3 regions of the Mesorhizobium sp. M0522 genome follow, and region 3 is predicted to be linked to each of the others. Evidence: predicted binding sites of a transcription regulator. Region 3 holds the regulator's gene; each other region holds the start of a gene.
What was found. The regulator PhoB, encoded in region 3, activates phosphate uptake and scavenging genes when phosphate is short. The targets are predictions, from matches to a motif close to TGTCATNNANCTGTCAT.
Positions count from the first base shown of each region.

Region 1: NKI58_RS17470 (esterase-like activity of phytase family protein) is a predicted target of PhoB. The motif match lies at 1,689-1,705, and genes of this name have one in related genera.
Region 2: phnC (phosphonate ABC transporter ATP-binding protein) is a predicted target of PhoB. The motif match lies at 1,456-1,472, and genes of this name have one in related genera.

Region 1 is NZ_JAMYQW010000014.1:137,989-142,352, forward strand. Features, by position in the region: gene NKI58_RS17460 (sugar ABC transporter substrate-binding protein) at 1-528, opposite strand, end outside; gene NKI58_RS17465 (sugar phosphate isomerase/epimerase family protein) at 569-1,558, opposite strand; gene NKI58_RS17470 (esterase-like activity of phytase family protein) at 1,806-3,284, shown strand; gene NKI58_RS17475 (L,D-transpeptidase) at 3,431-4,219, opposite strand.
Region 2 is NZ_JAMYQW010000001.1:20,275-24,638, reverse strand. Features, by position in the region: gene phnD (phosphonate ABC transporter substrate-binding protein) at 1-435, opposite strand, end outside; gene phnC (phosphonate ABC transporter ATP-binding protein) at 526-1,374, opposite strand; gene NKI58_RS00115 (DapH/DapD/GlmU-related protein) at 1,645-2,262, opposite strand; gene phnL (phosphonate C-P lyase system protein PhnL) at 2,259-2,966, opposite strand; gene phnK (phosphonate C-P lyase system protein PhnK) at 3,178-3,954, opposite strand; gene NKI58_RS00100 (alpha-D-ribose 1-methylphosphonate 5-phosphate C-P-lyase PhnJ) at 3,951-4,364, opposite strand, start outside.
Region 3 is NZ_JAMYQW010000001.1:294,380-298,743, reverse strand. Features, by position in the region: gene pstA (phosphate ABC transporter permease PstA) at 1-622, shown strand, start outside; gene pstB (phosphate ABC transporter ATP-binding protein PstB) at 619-1,422, shown strand; gene phoU (phosphate signaling complex protein PhoU) at 1,455-2,162, shown strand; gene phoB (phosphate regulon transcriptional regulator PhoB) at 2,179-2,868, shown strand; gene NKI58_RS01475 (ROK family protein) at 2,878-4,122, opposite strand.

The DNA of each region.
Region 1 (4,364 bases), on a different contig from region 3:
CGGCCGGTTCTTGATGAACCATTTGGCGACGCGCACGCCGTTGTCGCGCTGGACATTGCCGACATAGTGCTCGGCCTGCGGGATGACCGCGTCGTTGACGTTGACCACCGGCACATTGGCTGCCTTGGCCTGTTCCATGATCGGCTGCAGGTTGGAGTCGGTCTGCGGCGAAACGAGCAGCACGTTGTAGCCTTGCGTGACCAGGCCTTCGGCGATGGTGAGCTGGCCGAGCTGGTCGCCCTCGCTCTGCGCCGCCTGGTAGACGACGGGCACGCCGGTGCGGTCGCCGAACGACTTGTAGCCCTCTCCCAGCGAGCGCCAGTATTCATTGGTCAGCGTCTTGGAGACCGCACCCGCCTTGGTACCCTCGGGCAGCTTGGGGAAGGCCCCGAACTTGGCCTCGAGCTGCGACCAGTCGATGCGATCCTTCTCGGTGTCGGAATTGAGCGGCGCGAGGTCTGCGGAAAACACCGAGCCGATGGACAGCGCCATCAGGCCAGCGGTAGCGGTGGCAAGCAGAAATTTCATGGTCCTTCCTCCCTTGTTGAACGGAATATGCGGCCGGGCCTCAGCTGTCCGGGCCGAGCATGGCTTCCTGGATAATGGCTTGCGACGCGATCGCGTCCTGACGGTCGACGGCGGCTAACATGCGGTTGTCCCCGTCCAGCCGATCGACGACGCGCAGCATGCGCTTGACAGTCGCGATGTTGACTTCGCATTCGTGGACCGGGTCGAGCCCGGTCATATCGGGAAACGTGTCGAAGTAGATGGCGCCGGCGTAGCCGTTGCGGCGGATCTGGCGCAGCAGCTCGATCGTCTGCAGCGTATGCACGGCCCCGACCATCAAGCCGTCGTCGCGCTTGGCATAGCCATCGTTGAGGTGCACGCCGAGCAGCTTGCTGTGCCGTGCCACGAGCGCAGCGGCGAAAGCCGGCTGCTCGTCGGCGTAGAGCACATGGGCGAAATCGAGCGTCACGCCGAGATTGGGCAGGCCGATCTCGCGGATCGCCAGCAACGTCGTCGCCGCATCGGGCATCAGGCTGTAGGAGCGCGGCTCGTTGGGTTTGTATTCAAGGCTGATCTGGCAATCGGGGTCATGCGCCGCAACTTCACGAATTCCATCGATTTCGTGTTGCCAGAGCGTCGCATAATCGGCCTGGAAAGCATAATCGAAGCCATCCTGCCCGAGCCACAGCGTCATCAGGCTGGCGCCAGCCTCGCGCGCGGCGTCGATCCCGGCCTTGGTCATGTCGATGGCCTCGCGGCGAACGGCCGGATCCGGATTGGTGAAGGCGCCGAGCTTGAAGGCCGGGTTGGAGTAGTAGCGCATGGCGAAACCATTGATGGAAAGCCCGAGATCGCGGAGTTTGCGCGCCATTTCCGCAGGCTTTTCATCGACATGGTCGGGAAAGTTGAGGTCGAGATCGGTCAACTCCGCAACCTTCGCCGCACGTGCCGCCATTTGCAGCATGGACGGTTTGCCGACAAGATCGGGCCACTCGGCCTGTGGCCGCGAGGCAAAGGAATTGAGGCGGGTGGCGAAACGACAGACTGTCATCGGTGGCCTTTCATCGTCATAACTTCACATAAGAACGATAATTTGTAAAGTTGTTAATTGCACTCTCGGCGGCGACGGATTCGCATGTCCAGGCCAGTTGCGACCACAAGGGTCAAAGCAAGCGCGGCACTGTCACGCAAGTATCATGTTCGCGTCCTAGATCGCTTCTCCGAAGGCTTTCGCGGCATCCTCGATGCGACGCGGCGCTTTTTCGGGCCCCGGCAGCTTTGTCTCAAAGAGGATATCCATGAAAAACCTGCACCGAACCGCGTCCCTCGCTGTCGCGCTGGCGATGTTCACCGCCTTGACTCCGGCCCTGGCAGAAAACTCCGCGACCGTCGGCGGCGTCAGCTTCGTCAACAAGGGCCTGGTCGGCGTCGGCCGCATCCCGGCCAGCCAGAAGGACAAGTTCGGCGAGACGTTTGGCTCCGGCTCAGGCATGTCGATCGATGCTGCCGGCTGGACGCATGGCGCCGACGGCTACAAGGGCTCGTTGTGGCTGTTGCCGGATCGCGGCTACAATGTCGTCGGTACTACCGACTACCGGCCGCGCCTCAACACGATTGCCATCGAGTTCGCTCCGATCACGCCGGGTGCAGTGCCAGCCGCCGGCCAGGAACAGTCGGGCCTCAGGGCGACGCTTGCCGACACCATGCTTTTGACCGACGACAAGGGCGCCGACGCAACCGGGCTCGATCCGCTCAACGGCGTGCGTGCCGCGACCGACGACATGCCGATCCTGCCCGAAGCCAACGGCAAGCTCGCGCTCGATAACGAAGCGATCGCACGGCTGCCCGACGGCACGATGTTCATCTCGGACGAATACGGTCCGAACATCTACCGCTTCTCCGCCGATGGGCGTCTGATGTCGGCAACGCAGCCGCCGGCGGCGCTTGTCCCGATGCGTCACGGGACGCCAAACTTTGCTTCCAACAATCCGGGACCTGGCGCGGCAGACCCAGATCCGAAGGATCCCGAAACCGGCCGTCAGAACAACCAGGGCCTCGAAGGCATGGCGCTGACGCCGGACGGGAAGTTCCTGATTGCCGTGCTGCAGTCGGCCCCAAGGCAGGATGGCGGCGATTCCGCCTCGACGCGCCAGAACACGCGCGTGCTGGTCTACGATGCCTCGGATCCCGGCCAGCTCAAGCTCGCGCATGAATATGTCGTGCCGCTGCCGGTGTTCACCGATGCCAAGGGCAAAACCAAGATCGCCGCGCAGAGTGAAATCGTGGCGCTGTCGGACAAGACCTTCCTGATGCTGGCGCGCGACAGCGGCAACGGCCAGGGGCTGAAGGGCGACACCTCGCTCCATCGCGAGATCAGCGTCCTCGATGTGTCGGCGGCAACCGACATCGCCGGCACAGAGTTCGACAAGGACAAGCCGCTGGCGCCCAAGGGTGAGCTCGATCCATCGGTGACGCCGGCCAAGCTGACGCCGTTCATCGACATCAACGACAAGAGCGAGCTCGGCCGCTTCGGGTTGCACAATGGCGCGCCCAACGACCGCAACAACCTTTCGGAGAAATGGGAGGCGATGTCGGTGGTGAGCGTCCTCGATCCAAAGCTGCCCGACGACTATTTCCTGTTCGTCGCCAATGACAATGACTTCCTCACGCAGGACGGCTTCCAGGTCGGCGCGGCCTACAAGGCCGAGGATGGCGCCGATGTCGACACCATGTTCCTGGTCTATCAGGTCACGCTCCCAGGCCTCACCGGGAAGTAGCGGCAGCCATACAGGCGGAGGCGCCGAACGCGTCCGCCTGAGCTGGCGCGATTGAACGGTCGTGCCCCTTCAGTTGCGGCTCGCCCGCGAAAAGACGGTGTCCTAAGCATCGCAAAACCTGCGACTGACGATCCAGTCGAAGGCACTTACCTCAACATCTCCGCGTCCCTTGGCACGCCTGCATCGATCGGCTCGGCCGTCCTGTTTGACACGGCGGCGATCTTCCCGGCGGCCGACAGGTTCGGGCGCACGAAGACCGGCACGACGCCATCGACGCGGCTGTAGAGGTCGATAATGTCCTGATTCATGAAGCGCACACAGCCGGAGGAAGCGTTCTTCCCGATGGAATCCCACTCCGGCGTGCCGTGCAGCCTGTACATCGTGTCCTTGCCGTCACGGAAGAAATACAGCGCGCGGGCACCAAGCGGGCTCTGCGGGCCGGGCGGCATGCCGTCCTTGTATTTCGCCAGTTCCGGCCGGCGTTGGATCATTTCCGGCGGCGGCGTCCAGACCGGCCACTTCTTTCTCGCCTGAACCACGGCGCTGCCGGTCCATCCGAAACCGGCCTTGCCGAGGCTGACGCCATAGCGAATTGCCTTGCCGCCGTCGCGCACCAGATAGAGGAAGTGCTCGGAAGTATCGACGACGATCGTGCCGGGTTTTTCTCCAGTCGGGTCGGCCACGATTTGACGCACGAATTTCGGATCGACCTTGGCTACCGGAATTGCCGGCAGTTGATAGCCCTCGTCGATGCGCGCGGCATACATGCTTGCGGCATCGCCGAGAGCCGGATCGCTTGGTGCCGCGGGCACCGGCGGCGCCGCCACGTCCGTCGTGGTGCACGACGAAAGAGCCACGGAGGCCGCGCCCAGAGCGGATGCACCAAGAAAGGCGCGCCGGTTCAGGCGCTCAAAAAACAACGGAATATCGGACATGAGCCCCCCGGCTTACCGATGAGATCCAGGAAAATGCGGCCCCACGCGTGCGGGATCAATATACGATTCCGAAAGGTTTGAGAAATGCTTAGATCAAGGCACGCCAGGCGGAATTTACAGCGCCGCATCGACCTCTCCCGTTAAA
Region 2 (4,364 bases), 270 kb from region 3:
CGGGTCGGCATAGCCGAGCTTCTTGCCCTTGGCCGACTTGATGTCGGTGATGCCGGACGACTTCAGCGCAAGGCCGATCGAATAATAGCCGGTCGCGCCGTCGGTCTGCTGGGTGGTGAGGATCGGGGTCACGGCGTTCGGATCCTTGAGGTAGACGCTGGCATAGCCCGACGCGCCAAGCTCTGCGAAATCGAGCGTGCCGCCGAGCAGGCCCTGGATAACGCCGTCATAGTCGGCGGCCGGGAACAGCGAGACCTTCTCGAAGCCGAATTCGGACTTCAGGTGATCGGCGAGGCACTGAAAGTTGCGCAGCCGGTCCGCTTCGTTTTCACCGCCAAGGATGCCGATGCGGAATTCCTTGATATCCTGGGCGTGAGCGGCGCTTGCCGCGATAGCGAGCAATGAAACGGCGCCAAAAACCATCTTCCTGAACATTATCTCTCTCCTGTTGGTCCCGGCCTCGCGCCGGTAGCGTACGAATTTTTTGACAGGTGCCTTTGACGCGGGCGGGCGATCAGGCCGTTCTCAATATCCCGGGAATGCGGGCTCGAGCGGTCCGGCGGATGCAGCGATTTTCTGTTTGATGGCGACACTGGTGGAGGTGATGGCCTCGGAGATTTCGCCGCCATTGCTGTCGGCGCCGTAGACCATGCGCACGGCCTCGCGGTTGAGGGCTTCGGGCGGGCCGTCGAAGACGACCTTGCCGGCGGCCATGCCGATGATGCGGTTGCAGTAGGTGCGGGCCGTATCCAGCGTATGCAGATTTGTGATGACGGTGATGCCCTCGCGCAAATTGATGTCCTGCAGCGAATCCATCACCACCTTGGCGTTGAGCGGATCGAGCGAGGCAATCGGCTCATCCGCCAGCAACACCTTCGGCTGCTGCATCATGGCGCGCGCAATCGCAACGCGCTGCTGCTGGCCGCCGGAAAGCGTGCCGGCCGGCTGCAGGGCGGTGCGGGCGATGTCGAGGCGCTCGAGGGCTGCAACCGCCTCGGCGCATTCACCGCGGGAGAACATGCCAAACAGGTTGGACAGCGTCGAGCGGTGGTTGAGCCGGCCGAGCAGCACATTGGTCAGCACATCGAGGCGCGGCACGAGATTGAACTGCTGGAAGATCATGGCGCAGTCGCGCTGCCATCGCCGGAGCGGCGAGCCGCGCAACCCGGAGACCTCGACGCCGTTGAACAGGATGGATCCCTGGCTGGGATCGATGAGGCGGTTAATCATGCGCAGCAGCGTCGATTTGCCGGCGCCGGAGCGGCCAATGATGCCGACCATCTGGCCTTGCGGAATCGCGATGTGAACATTGCTGACGGCGGTGTTCTTGCCGAACCGGCGGGTGACGCCGCGGATTTCGAGCGTAGCTGACATGGTGCAGGCTCCAGTCCAATCGCAATTGAAGGTCTGTTTACCCTGGCTAGCGCAGCCGCGTGAACCTGCAGTGTCGGAACGATGTCAGTTTTGTTACTGCCCACAGCCTGGAGCGGGGCGGGATCAACTCGGCGCGAGAAGCTCGAATGGTGAATGGTGAATGGTGAATAGTGAATAGTGAATAGTGAATGGTGGCAAGAGAGGCTTCCCTAAGCCTCGAAACCTATCCGTCCCGCCATTCACTATTCACCATTCACCGTTCACGATCCCTTAGCCGCCATATTTCTCCAGAAACGCCTCCGCCGACAATTCCCGAAAATCGTCGAGCGCGGCGCGCAGCCTTGCATGGTCCCAGTCCCACCAGGCGAGCGCCTGGTAGCGCTCCGCGGTGCGGCGGTCGAAGCGTTCGCGGATCGGCTTGGCCGGTACGCCGGCGACGATGGTGTAGGGCGCGACGTCCTTCGACACCACCGCACCGGCACCGACCGCCGCGCCATCGCCGACGGTGACGCCCGGCAGGATGGTCGAGCCGTGGCCGAGCCAGGTGTCGTGGCCGATGGTGACGCGTTTGGCGCGGCGCTTGGCGAAGAATTCGCTCTCGTGCTCGGCGTCGTCCCAATAATCCGAGGCGCGATAGGTGAAATGGTGCAGCGTCGGCCGCCAGGTCGGATGGTTGGTAGCGTTGATGCGCACGCTTGCGGCGATGTTGGCGAATTTGCCGATCGTTGCGCACCAGACGCCGCAGTCCTGCATCACGTAGGAATAGTCGCCGAGCGTGCTTTCGGAAACCCGGCAGCGCTCGGCGATCTCGGTCCAGCGGCCAAGCGTCGAGTTCTCGACTTCCGCCGTCTCGTGCATCAGCGGCGCCTCCGACAGTTTCCTGGTCATGCGGCGATTTTCCCGGCGGCGAAGGCGGTCACGTCGATGACGCGGTCGGCGACCGCCTCACGCACGTCGTGATCGTGGAAGATGCCGAGCAAAGCGACGCCCGCTGCCTTCTTGGCGGCGATCAGGGAAATCACCACATCGCGGTTCCTGGCGTCGAGCGAAGCGGTCGGCTCGTCGAGCAGCAGGATCGGGTGCTCGGTGATGAAACCGCGCGCGATGTTGACGCGCTGCTGTTCGCCGCCGGAGAACGTCGCCGGCGGCAGCGCCCAGAGCTTCTCCGGCAGGTTGAGCCGCGCCAGCAAGGCGCGTGCCTTGCCGTGCGCGACCTCGCGCTCCTCGCCGCGCTCGACCAGCGGTTCGGCCACGACGTCGAGCGCAGAGACACGCGGCACGGTGCGCAGGAACTGGCTGACATAGCCGATGGTAAGCCGGCGCACGGCAAGCACGGTGCGCGGGCTGGCCGAGGCGAGATCGATGAGCCCGCCCTCGTGCTGGACGATGATCTGGCCTTCATCGGCGGCATAATTTCCGTAGAGCATTTTCAGGATCGAGCTCTTGCCGGCGCCGGACGGGCCGCCGAGCACGGCGCATTCGCCGGCCCTGATCGCGAACGAGACACCGGCGACCACCGGCAGTTTGATGCCGTCGCGCAGATGCATAGTGAAGCTCTTCGCGACATCGGAGACAACGAGCGGGGTTGCCATCAGAGGGTTCTCCAATCGTCATTCGTCTGCGGGCCAACACCCCCCTCTGGCCTGCCGGCCATCTCCCCCTCAGGGGGGGAGATTGGCTGTCGCATTCGGTTTCGCCATTCTCCTGTGTCGCAGAACGGGCGGGACATAAAAGCTGCTGATCTCCCCCCTTGAGGGGGAGATGGCCGGAAGGCCGGAGGGGGGTACGCCGGAGCAATCATCGTCACACCTGCAGAATCGAGGAGACAAGCAACTGGGTATAAGGCGCGCGCGGATCGTCGAGGACGCGGTCGGTGAGGCCGCTTTCGACGACGCGGCCGTCCTTCATCACCATCATGCGCTGCGACAACAGCCGCGCCACGGCGAGATCGTGGGTGACGACGATGGCGGCCAGGCCGAGATCGGTGACCAGGCCGCGCAACAGATCGAGCAGGCGCGCCTGCACCGAGACGTCGAGGCCGCCGGTTGGCTCGTCCATGAACACCAGCCGCGGCCCGGTGACGAGGTTGCGGGCGATCTGCAGGCGCTGGCGCATGCCTCCGGAAAAGGCGCGCGGCTCGTCGTCGATGCGGTCTTCGTCGATCTCGACACGAGACAACCAGTCGACCGCCGTTGCGCGGATCCTGCCATAGTGACGGTCGCCGACCGCCATCAGCCGCTCGCCGACATTGGCGCCGGCCGACACCGTCATGCGCAGCCCGTCGGCCGGGTTCTGATGGACAAAACCCCAATCGGTGCGCATCAGGAAGCGGCGCTCGGCCTCGCTCATGCGGTAGAGTTCGCGAAACTGGCCGTCGCGCATCCGGTAGCTGGCGGTGCCGGAGCTGGGCAGCAGTCGAGTTGACAGGCAGTTGAGCAAAGTCGTCTTGCCGGAACCGGATTCGCCGACCACCGCCAGCACTTCGCCCGGCCAGAGGTCAAAAGTGACGTTCTCGCAGCCGACGCGCGAGCCGTAGAATTTGGACAGCGCCGAAACGCGCAGCAGCGGTTCGTCGGTCATTGCGCCGGCTCCGTTTTTCCTGGGGCAAGATGGGTCTCGGGCGCGAGATGGCCGCGGTGGCCGTCAGCGCGCCGCTTCTCGCAATGATCGGTATCGGAGCAGACGAACATGTGGCCGCCGTGGTCGTCGAGGATGACCTCGTCGAGATAGACGTTCTCGGCCGCGCACAGCGCGCAGGGCTGGTCGAAGGTCTGCACCTCGAACGGATGGTCCTCGAAATCGAGGCTGACCACATCGGTGAAGGGCGGCAGCGCGTAGATGCGCTTTTCGCGGCCGGCGCCGAACAATTGCAAAGCCGGCGAACGGTGCATCTTCGGATTGTCGAATTTCGGCGTCGGCGAGGGATCCATCACATAGCGGCCCTCAACCTTGACCGGGTAGGCGTAGGTGGTGGCGATGCGGCCGTGCCT
Region 3 (4,364 bases):
GATCATCGCCGTTGTCGTCGGCACGCCGATCGGCGTGCTGGCGGGAACCTACATGGCCGAGTATGGACGCTTTTCGCGCATCACCACCGTCGTCCGCTTCATCAACGACATCCTGTTGTCGGCGCCGTCGATCATCATCGGCTTGTTTGTCTATGAGCTGATGGTGCGGCCAATGGGACATTTCTCGGCCATTGCCGGCGCCGTTGCGCTTGCCATCCTGGTCATTCCGGTGGTCGTGCGCACCACTGAAGACATGCTCAACCTGGTGCCGAACGCGTTGCGTGAAGCCGGTGCCGCGATCGGCGCGCCACGCTGGGTGGTGATCCGTTCGGTCGCCTACCGCGCCGCATTGTCCGGCATCGTCACCGGCATATTGCTGGCGATAGCACGCATTTCCGGCGAGACGGCGCCGCTGCTCTTCACCGCGCTCAACAACCAGTTCTGGAGCAGCAATATCAACGCGCCGATGGCCAGCCTGCCGGTGACCATCTTCCAGTTCGCTCTCAGCCCTTACGAGGAATGGCAGCAACTGGCGTGGACCGGCGCACTCATAATCACCCTGACGGTTCTGGGCTTGAGCATCCTCGCCCGCAGCCTTACCGGACGCAGAGAGGACAGATGACACAGATGTTGTCCCCAGACATGACGATGGCCGAAACGGTCGCCGAGAAGACGAAGATCGAGGTCAAGAATCTCAACTTCTACTACGGCCAGAGCAAGGCGCTGAAGGACATCAGCCTGTCGCTGCCTGAGCGCAGTGTCACGGCCTTCATCGGCCCTTCGGGCTGCGGGAAATCGACGCTGCTGCGTGTGTTCAACCGCATCTATGAGCTCTACCCAAAACAGACGGCCGAGGGCCAGGTGCTGCTCGACGGCAAGAACATTCTCGACCGGTCGCAGGATCTCAACCTCCTCAGGACCAAGATCGGCATGGTGTTCCAGAAGCCGACGCCGTTCCCGATGTCGATCTACGAGAACATCGCCTTCGGCGTCAGGCTCTACGAGAACCTCGGCAAGTCCGAGATGGACGGCCGCGTCGAACAGGCGTTGAAGCGCGCCGCGCTGTGGAGCGAGGTCAAGGACAAGCTCAACGCCAGCGGCTTGAGCCTGTCCGGCGGCCAGCAGCAGCGGCTCTGTATCGCCCGCACCGTGGCCGTGAAGCCGGAAGTCATTCTGCTCGACGAACCGGCTTCGGCCCTCGACCCGCTGTCGACTGCCAAGATCGAGGAACTGATCGACGAATTGCAAGCCGACTACACGATCGTCATCGTCACCCACAACATGCAGCAGGCGGCGCGCGTGTCGCGCCAGACCGCCTTCATGTATCTGGGTGAACTGGTCGAGTTCGACCGGACCGAGAAGATCTTCACGTCGCCCCGCGAGAAGCGCACGCAGGACTACATCACTGGCCGCTTCGGCTGAGCCGTTCCGATCATGCATATGAGGACAGGACCATGGGCGAACACACAGTCGCTTCTTTCGACGAGGATCTCGAGCAGATCAGCAAGCTGATCCGCGACATGGCCGACCTCGCCGGTTCGATGGTCGGCGGGGCGACCAAGGCCCTGTTGAATTCCGACAACGTGCTGGCGCAACGCGTCGTTTCCGACGACGCCATCATGGATGCGCGTCAACGCGAACTGGACGACCGCGCCATCACCCTGATCGCCAAACGCCAGCCGATGGCCCACGATCTTCGCCATGTGGTCGGAGCGATCCGCATGGCGGGCGACCTCGAACGCATCGGCGACCTTGCCAAGAATATCGCCAAGCGCGTGAGTGCGGTCGGCCTCAGCGCCACGCCGCGGGACCTGTCGCATTCCATCGACGCGATGGCGCAGCTGGTTCTCATCCAGGTGCAGGGTGTCATCGAGGAATATGCTGCAGGCGATGCGGCCGCGTTGGCCAAGCTGCGTGCCGCCGACGAGCGCATCGACGTCAAATACACGTCCGTGTTCCGCGAGCTCTTGACCTACATGATGGAAGATCCGCGCAACATCACCGCTTGCACGCACCTGCTGTTCTGCGCCAAGAATCTGGAGCGGATCGGCGACCATGTCACCAACATCGCCGAAAATGCGTATTATGTGCTGACCGGCGAGCAATTGCCGGTCAATCGTCCGAAGCAGGACGAAACGACAATGTCCGCACCGGTGACATGATGGGGGTGCCCAGCCGATGATCGCACCACGCATAATGGTGGTGGAGGACGAGGAGCCGTTGGGTGTGCTGCTCCGCTACAATCTCGAATCCGAAGGCTACCAGGTCGAGGTGGTGACACGCGGCGACGAAGCCGAGATCCGTTTGCAGGAGAATGTGCCCGACCTTTTGGTGCTCGACTGGATGATACCAGCGGTTTCCGGCATCGAGCTCTGTCGTCGGTTGCGGGTGCGCCCCGAAACCGAGCGGCTGCCGATCATCATGCTGACCGCGCGCGGCGAGGAGAGCGACCGGGTGCGCGGGCTTTCGACCGGCGCCGACGACTATCTGGTCAAACCGTTTTCGACACCGGAATTCATGGCCAGGGTCAAGGCGCTGCTGCGGCGCGCCAAGCCGGAAGTGCTGTCCAGCGTGCTGAAGGTCGGCGACATCGTGCTCGATCGCGAATCGCACAGGGTCTATCGCAAGAAGAGCGAAATCAGGCTCGGGCCGACCGAATTCCGGCTGCTCGAGTTCATGATGCGGCATCCGGGCCGTGTCTTCTCGCGCAGCCAGTTACTCGATAATGTCTGGGGCGAGACAATCTACATCGACGAACGCACCGTCGACGTGCATGTCGGGCGGCTGCGCAAAGCCGTCAACAACGGCCGGATGCCGGATGTCATCCGCACCATCCGCGGTGCCGGCTATGCGATCAGGGAAGATTGACCCGCCTGGTCAGGCTACGTTCTTTCTGACGCTGGGCCTCATTTGCGCGCCCGGCGCGAAAATCTCCTGGTCGACGAAGCTTAGCGCCCGCATCGCGCAGCCTTCGCGGATCAGCGGCAATTCGTTCGGCTCTGTATCGAAGGAGATCGAGCCCGAATGCTGGCCGCCGGCGGTCTGGGCGATTGCCTTCCGCAAGGCCGGCTCGATCAGATCGAAGGCGGCGGCACTGGCGCCGACCATCGCGACCGGTGCCGGATCGATCAGCGCGAACAGCGAGCCGAGACCGAAACCCAGCGCTTCGCCGGCCTTGCGGTAGGCCTCGCGTTCCGGCCCATCTTTCTCGCGCGCCCGGGCCGCCAGTGCTCGCATGTCGGCGTCGCTGACGTCGGCGATCGGTTCGCTTTCTTCGCTCATCTGCCTGGCGTTGCGCCAGATGGCGTAGTTGCCGGCATAGGCCTCGATGCAGCCGCGCCGCCCGCAACGGCAGAGCGCGCCGCCCGGACGATGGATCATGTGGCCAAATTCGCCACCCGAGGAATGCGTCCCGGTGAACAGTTCGCCCTTCAGCACCAGCCCCATGCCGATGCCATGCGAAAGCAGGATGGCGATGAAGTCGTCGCGATAGCGATCCGGATTGCGCCAGCGCAAAGCCACCGCCATCATGTTGCAGTCGTTCTCCACCGTTGCCGGGATGCCGAATTCGTCCTCCAGCATGTCGGCAAAGGCGATGTCGGTCTGCGGCGTGATCGGCGACCACAGCATGGCGCGTGCAGGGGAGTCGGTAATGCCCTGAATCGCCAGGGCGATGCGGGCGACACTGCGGACGTCAAGGTCTGGATCCTGCAGCCGGCGCCGGACGATGGCCATGCATTCACGGATCAGCTCGTCGCGCGGCATGGTCAGCGTGTCCAGCCGGCGCTGTTCCTCGGCGACCACCTGTCCCGTATAGTCGATAATGGCGGCCGACAGGAAATTCAGCGACAACACCACGGTCAGCACCGCCGCCGCTTCCGGGTTGAGGGCGAGGCCGACCTGCGGACGACCGCGTTTCAACGAAACGGGCTCACTTGCCTTGCTCTCGGCGAGGATGCCTTCCCGTATCAGGTCGGAAGAGATCGCCGATATGGTCGAATGACTGAGGCCGGTAGTAGCTGCGATCTCAGTACGCGATGGCTGGCCGGCCCGGCGCACCGCCGAGATCACCATCGCCCGGTTGCGCCGGCGCAAATCGTCATGGCGGATTCCGACCGACATTGTTTTGCTTTCCTCCCGGTTGCCGCGGCCGCTCATGAACCGGAAGCCGTCGGTAATGTCCGACAAATAGTGTCGGACGCAGGCAAATAGTGTCAGATGCAGGTTGCGCTGTCATCGTTTATTCCGACGCTCGAAAAAACTCGCAGAGTCATCAAAATCCATCAGAATCGATGTTGACAGCAGCCGGAGATCGGGCCAGTATTTTTTCGAGGCTCGAAAAAATTAGAGCTTCTAAGCTGGTC